DNA from 2 places in the Promicromonospora sp. NFX87 genome. Region 1 is predicted to be linked to the other one. Evidence: predicted binding sites of a transcription regulator. Region 1 holds the regulator's gene; the other holds the start of a gene.
The links. The regulator HrcA, encoded in region 1, represses chaperone genes, less so after heat shock. The targets are predictions, from matches to a motif close to TTNGCACTCGNNNNNNNCGAGTGCNAA.
Positions count from the first base shown of each region.

Region 2: the regulator HrcA is predicted to act here: its motif matches at 1,547-1,573, upstream of groL (chaperonin GroEL).

Region 1 covers NZ_CP183413.1:1,236,037-1,239,298, reverse strand. The annotation lists gene ACNYC2_RS05485 (16S rRNA (uracil(1498)-N(3))-methyltransferase) at 1-242, opposite strand, end outside; gene dnaJ (molecular chaperone DnaJ) at 253-1,374, opposite strand; gene hrcA (heat-inducible transcriptional repressor HrcA) at 1,414-2,433, opposite strand; gene ACNYC2_RS05470 (hypothetical protein) at 2,796-2,993, shown strand; gene ACNYC2_RS05465 (helix-turn-helix transcriptional regulator) at 3,092-3,262, shown strand, end outside.
Region 2 covers NZ_CP183413.1:293,538-296,799, reverse strand. The annotation lists gene groL (chaperonin GroEL) at 1-1,397, opposite strand, end outside; gene ACNYC2_RS01450 (phytoene desaturase family protein) at 1,594-3,111, opposite strand.

The DNA of each region.
Region 1 (3,262 bases):
GCCGGCTCGACGTCCACCTCCTCGACCCGGAGGTGCACCTCGGCGCCGGCCACCGACTCGACGACGGTCCGCAGGCGCACGCCCGCGCCGTCGACGACGTCGATCCGCTCCCCGGGGCCGCGCCGCTGGACGACGCCGGCGTGCCGGCCTTCCGCGCCGTCGAGCACGTAGACCGAGCCCGCGGCGTACTCGGAGAGCGGATGGGCGGTGGACGCCTCCGCGAGAAAGACTGGCGCGCTCATGGGTGGGCGGTCAGCGCCCGCTGAGCTTGTCGCGCAGCCGCGAGAACACGCCGCCGTGCACGGACGCGAGGCGCGACTCGGGCCGCTCCTCGCCGCGCAGGACCGCGAGCTGCTGCAGGAGCGCCGTCTGCTCCTCGTCCAGGGCCGTCGGCACCTGGACCTCGATGTGCACGTTGAGGTCGCCGCGCCCGGGCGAGTGCAGGTGCCCCACGCCGAGGCCCTTGAGGGTCATGACCTGGCCGGGCTGCGTGCCCGGGCGCAGGTCGATCTCCTGGAGCCCGTCCAGGGTGTCGAGCTCGAGGACGGTGCCGAGCGCGGCCGCCGTCATCGGCACCTGGAGGGTGCAGTGCAGCTCGTCGCCGCGCCGCACGAACGTGTCGTGCGCACGCTCGCGGATCTCGACGTACAGGTCTCCGGCGGGCCCGCCACCGGGGCCTACCTCGCCCTGCGCGGAGAGCTTGATGCGCGTACCGGTGTCGACGCCGGCAGGGACGTTCACGGAGACGGTGCGGCGCGAGCGCACGCGGCCCTCGCCGGCGCAGTCGGTGCAGGGCTCGGGGATGACCGTGCCGAAGCCGCCGCAGGCGGAGCAGGGCTGGTTGGTCATGACCTGGCCGAGGAACGAGCGCGCCACCCGCTGCACGGAACCGCGGCCGTGGCAGACGTCGCAGGTACGCGCCGAGGTGCCGGGCCGCGCGCCGTCGCCGGCACAGGTGTTGCACACCACAGCCGTGTCGACCTGGATCTCGCGCTTGGCGCCGAACACAGCCTCGGCGAGCTCGAGGTCGAGCCGCACGAGCGCGTCGTTGCCGCGCCGGGCGCGCGGGACCGGCCCGGCGGGCTGCCCGCCGCCGAAGAAGGTCTCGAAGATGTCCTGGAAACCGAACCCGGCACCGAACCCACCACCGGCGCCGCCACCCGGCGCGGTCGGGTCCACGCCCATGTCGTACTGCTGGCGCTTGTCCGGGTTGGACAGCACCTCGTAGGCGCGCGCGACGTCCTTGAACCGGTCCTCGCCCACGTTGCCCGCCACGTCGGGGTGCAGCTCACGGGCCAGCTTGCGGTAGGCCTTCTTGATCTGCTCGGGCGAGGCGTCGCGCGGAACACCGAGAATCTCGTAGTAGTCGGTCACAGGTCTCTCTTTGTGAGGAGGTTTGTGGAAAAGGGGATGTCAGCTGGGCAGCACACGCGACAGGTAGCGCGCGACGGCGCGCACCGCGGCGATGGTGCCCGGGTAGTCCATACGGGTGGGGCCGATCGAGCTCAGGATCGCGACGGAGTCGCCGTCGGACGAGCCGTAGCCGGACGTGACGACCGAGGTCTCGGACAGGCCCGCCAGCCGGTTCTCGTGGCCGATGCTCACGGCAACCCCCGCGTCGTCGGTCATGTCGGTGAGGAGGCCGAGCAGGACCACCTGCTCCTCGAGGGCCTCGAGCACGGGACGCAGGCCCTGCTCGAACCGCATGCTGGAGCGCGCCAGGTTGGCCTGGCCCGTCAGTACTATGCGCTCCTCGCTCTCCTCCGCGAGCGCGGCGGTCACCACCTCGGCCACGGCCGTACCCAGCGCGCGGTGCTCGTCGGGCATCGCCTCGGTGACCCGGGCGAAGGCGGTGCCGATCTCGGTGAGCCGGTGGCCGGCGGCCGCGGCGTTGAAGCGCGCGCGCAGCTCGCCGAGCGTCGCGTCGTCCATCCCGGGGGGCACGTCGAGGTACCGCTGCTCGACCCGTCCCGTGTCCGTGATGACGACGACGAGGAGCCGCCCCTCGGCGGAGGGCACGAGCTCCAGGTGCCGCAGCCCGGAACGACGCAGCGACGGGTACTGCACGACGGCGACCTGGCCGGTCAGCTGGGCGATGAGGCGTCCGGCGCGGGCCACCACGTCGTCCAGGTCGACCGCCTCGGACAGGAACGTCTCGATGGCGCGCTTCTGGGGCACGGTCAGCGGCCGCACCTCCGCGAGCTGGTCCACGAACAGCCGGTAGCCCTTGTCCGTGGGGATGCGGCCGGCCGAGGTGTGGGGCTGGGCGATGAGCCCGGCCTCTTCCAGGGCGGCCATGTCGTTGCGCACGGTCGCCGGGGAGACACCGAGCTTGTGCCGCTCGGTGAGTATGCGGGAGCCCACGGGCTCCCGTGTCCGGACATAGTCCTCCACGATCGCTCGCAAGACATCGAGCCTGCGTTCTTCGCTCACCGCGCTCACCTCCGTCCCAGGTAGAACGTCCGGGACCTGCACCCGGGTTCCGGCCGGCGCTCCAGCACTCTCGCCAGCCGAGTGCCAATCCTACGCGGCACACGCCACAGGCCAAGTCCCCGACCCGCCACCCGTCCCCACAAGCCGGGCCCGAACCGGACGGACCCGCAGGTCAGGACGCCTCAGCCTAGTGTCCTCCCCGTTCGCGAGGGGCGGAGTAGGGCAATGCCTTAGGTGCCGTCGAACGCCTCAGCGGAACCGGCCCGGAAGATGCGGCGACCGCCCGATCCGCCGGCGGTACCTCACGGACGAACCTTGAGTCATCGCCGGCGACGGGCCGGCGACGACCAGGAGGCAACACCATGTTCGGTTTTTCCGACTTCGCCGAGTACCGCAGGAACGAGCAGGACCTCAACCGCCGGGCCGAGCAGTCCCGGGTGGCCCGCGAGCGCAAGGAGAACGCCCGCCGGAAGGCGACCGAGCAGCGCACCGCAGAGCGCACCGCAGAGCGCACCCGGCAGGCCGACGCCGCCCGCACGGCCCGGCCCCGCGTCGCCTGACGCGCGGCGCCAGACCGCGCCTGACAGCTGCCGGACAGCCGTGACCAGCGACGATGACCAGCGGACCGACCAAAGGACCGGCATGGGACGATGAGCCCATGCCGGTTCCCCGCGCCCGCCTGGTGGGTCGAGCCCGAGAGCTCGGCGAGCTCACAGCCGCCCTCGACGCGATCCGCTCGGGTGACAACCGCACGATGGTGATAGCGGGCGAGGCAGGGATCGGCAAGACGCGCCTCCTCGACGAGCTCACCTCGCACGCCGACGGCGTC
Region 2 (3,262 bases), 940 kb from region 1:
TTCTCCGCGACGACGCCGCCCTCGAGGCCGGCGTTGATGGCGATCTGCTTGAGCGGCGCGTCGATGGCGGCACGAACGATCGAGGCACCGATCGCCTCGTCGCCCTCGAGCTCCAGCTTCGCGAACGCGACGGCACCGGCCTGGATGAGGGCCACGCCACCACCGGCGACGATGCCCTCCTCGACGGCAGCCTTCGCGTTGCGAACGGCGTCCTCGATGCGGTGCTTGCGCTCCTTGAGCTCGACCTCGGTGGCCGCGCCGGCCTTGATGACGGCGACGCCACCGGCCAGCTTGGCGAGGCGCTCCTGCAGCTTCTCGCGGTCGTAGTCCGAGTCGGACTTGTCGATCTCGCTGCGGATCTGGTTCACGCGACCGGCGATGAGGTCGGCCTCGCCGGCACCCTCGACGATCGTGGTCTCGTCCTTGGTGACGACGACCTTGCGCGCCTGGCCGAGCTCCTCGAGCGTCGCGTTCTCCAGCTTGAGGCCCACCGTCTCGGTGATGACCTGGCCGCCGGTGAGGATCGCGATGTCCTGCAGCATGGCCTTGCGGCGGTCGCCGAAGCCCGGAGCCTTGACGGCGACGGACTTGAAGGTGCCACGGATCTTGTTCAGCACCAGGGTCGCCAGGGCCTCGCCCTCGACGTCCTCGGCGATGATGAGGAGCGACTTGCCCGACTTCATGACCTGGTCGAGCAGCGGCAGCATGTCCTTGACGTTCGAGATCTTCGACTCGACGATCAGGACGTACGGGTCCTCGAGCACGGCCTCCTGGCGCTCGGGGTCCGTCTCGAAGTAGCGCGCGAGGAAGCCCTTGTCGAAGCGCATACCCTCGGTGAGCTCGAGCTCGAGGCCGAAGGTGTTCGACTCCTCGACGGTGATGACGCCTTCCTTGCCCACCTTGTCGAGGGCCTCGGCGATGAGCTCGCCGATCGCCGGGTCACCGGCCGAGATCGCGGCCGTGGCGGCGATCTCTTCCTTGGTCTCGATGTCCTTGGCGGCGTTCAGCAGCTGCTCGGTGACGGCCTCGACGGCCTTCTCGATGCCACGCTTGATGGCGATCGGGTTGGCACCGGCGGCAACGACGCGCAGGCCCTCCTTCACGAGCGCCTGGGCGAGCACGGTGGCGGTGGTGGTGCCGTCACCCGCGACGTCGTCAGTCTTCTTGGCGACCTCCTTGACGAGCTCGGCGCCGATCCGCTCGAACGGCTCCTCGAGCTCGATCTCCTTGGCGATGGAGACACCGTCGTTCGTGATCGTGGGGGCGCCCCACTTCTTGTCAAGAACGACGTTGCGGCCCTTCGGGCCGAGCGTGACCTTCACGGTGTCGGCGAGCTGGTTGAGCCCGCGCTCCATGCTCCGACGAGCAACCTCGTCGAAAGCGATGATCTTGGCCATGGGGATGAATCCTCCGCTGGTGGCTTGTCCAGGCCGGCCGGTGCCCGCGACGGACGGCCTGCCGTCCCGACGATCATGTCTCGCCGCGACCGGAGGCCTCACCATTCGACCCTTGCTGTCACTCTCGAACGGAGAGTGCTAAGACATTATTGGCACTCGGACCATGAGAGTGCAAGGCGCGTCCGGGTCAGGTGGGTCACGGGCGGAGGTCCGGCAGCGAGCGGACGTCGAACTCCCGCAGCAGCGCCCGGCGGGCGGCGTGCCAGCCGCCCATCCCGTGCACACCCGGCCCGGGCGGGGCCGAGGCGGAGCACAGGTACAGCCCCTCGGCGACCTGGTAGGGATCGGGTGCGAGCGTCGGGCGCGCGACCATCTGCCACATCGTGGCCGCCCCCGCGGAGATGTCACCACCCGGGTAGTTCTGGTTGTGGTGCTCCATCTGCGCGGCGGGTATGCACCGCGAGCCGACGACGACGTCGCGGAAGCCGGGCGCGAACCGCTCGATCTGCCTGGTCACCGCCTCCGTGACGTCCTGCGTGGACCCCGCCGGCACGTGCGCGTACGTCCACAGGGGCCGCACGGGACCGCGCGGCCGGCTCGGGTCGGCGACGCTCGGGTCACTGACCAGGACCACCGGGTGGTCGGCATGCAGCCCGTGCGCCACGCCGTCCTCCGCGGCCACCAGCTCGGCCCGCGTCCCGCCGACATGCACGGTGGAGGCGCGCCCGACGTCCGGCACCCGCCAGGGGACCGGGCCGTCGAGGACGAAGTCGACCTTGGCCGCCGCGTTCCCGTACCGGAACCGCCGCAGCGCCGCACGGTGCCCCGGCCGGACCCGGTCCCCGGCGATCCGGAGCAGGGTGCTGGGCGTGGTGTCGAAGAAGACGGCGCGCGCGGGCGGCAGGTCGGACCAGCTCTCGACCCGGCGGCCGGTCTCGACGGTTCCTCCGTGCGCCTCGAGGTCGCGGACCATCGCGTTCACTATCGCCTGGGAGCCGCCGACCGGGATCGCCCAGCCGCTGTCGGCGTGCGCGAGCGCCGCGAGGAGCAGGGCCGTCCCCGCACCCCCGAGCGACGGGAGCGGTGTGATGTTGTGTGCCGCGACGCCGGTGAGCAGCGCCTTGGCCTCGTCCGTGAGGAACCTGCGGTCCCAGCGGGGCCCGCCCTGCTCGAGGAGCGCGGCGCCGAAGCGCAGACCGGGCCGGACCATCGAGGCGAGGGCCCGCACGGGCAGCGTGTGTCCGCCGGAACCGGGCACGCCCTCCACCATGCCGTGCACCGTCCGCTTGTCGCCCAGGGCGAGCGCCGTGACCTGCCGCCAGTGGGCGGTGAGCGGGCCCAGCAGCTCGCTCCAGGCGTCGCCGTCGGGCCCGAGCCGGTCGGCCGTTCGGGCCAGGTCGCGGAAGGCGATGCCCGCGCGGTCGCCGTCGAGCGGATGGGCGTAGGCGACGTCAGGCGCGACGAGCTCGACGCCACGTGCGGAGAGGTCGAAGGACCGGAAGAACGGCGACGCCCAGGCCATGGGGTGCACGGCGGAGCAGAGGTCGAACAGCATGCCGTCCGCGAGCTCGGGGATCGCGACGGTGCGGGCGCCGCCGCCGATCGTCGGCTGGGCCTCGAGAACCCTGACTCCTAGCCCTGCGCGGGCGAGCGTCACCGCGGCCGCCAGGCCGTTGGGTCCTGAACCCACTACAACCGCGTCGAGCAGGGTCACTCCCCCATCGAATCACGGTATCGGCCCGGACGGCCGATGGCAGGGGTAGTCCTACCGGTCGAGGCTCGCCTGGCGGGGGACCAGGTGCCAGTACGAGCAGCCGCGGTACGGGCGGCTGCTCGGCGGCGTCGGGCATCATCGTCCGGCTGCG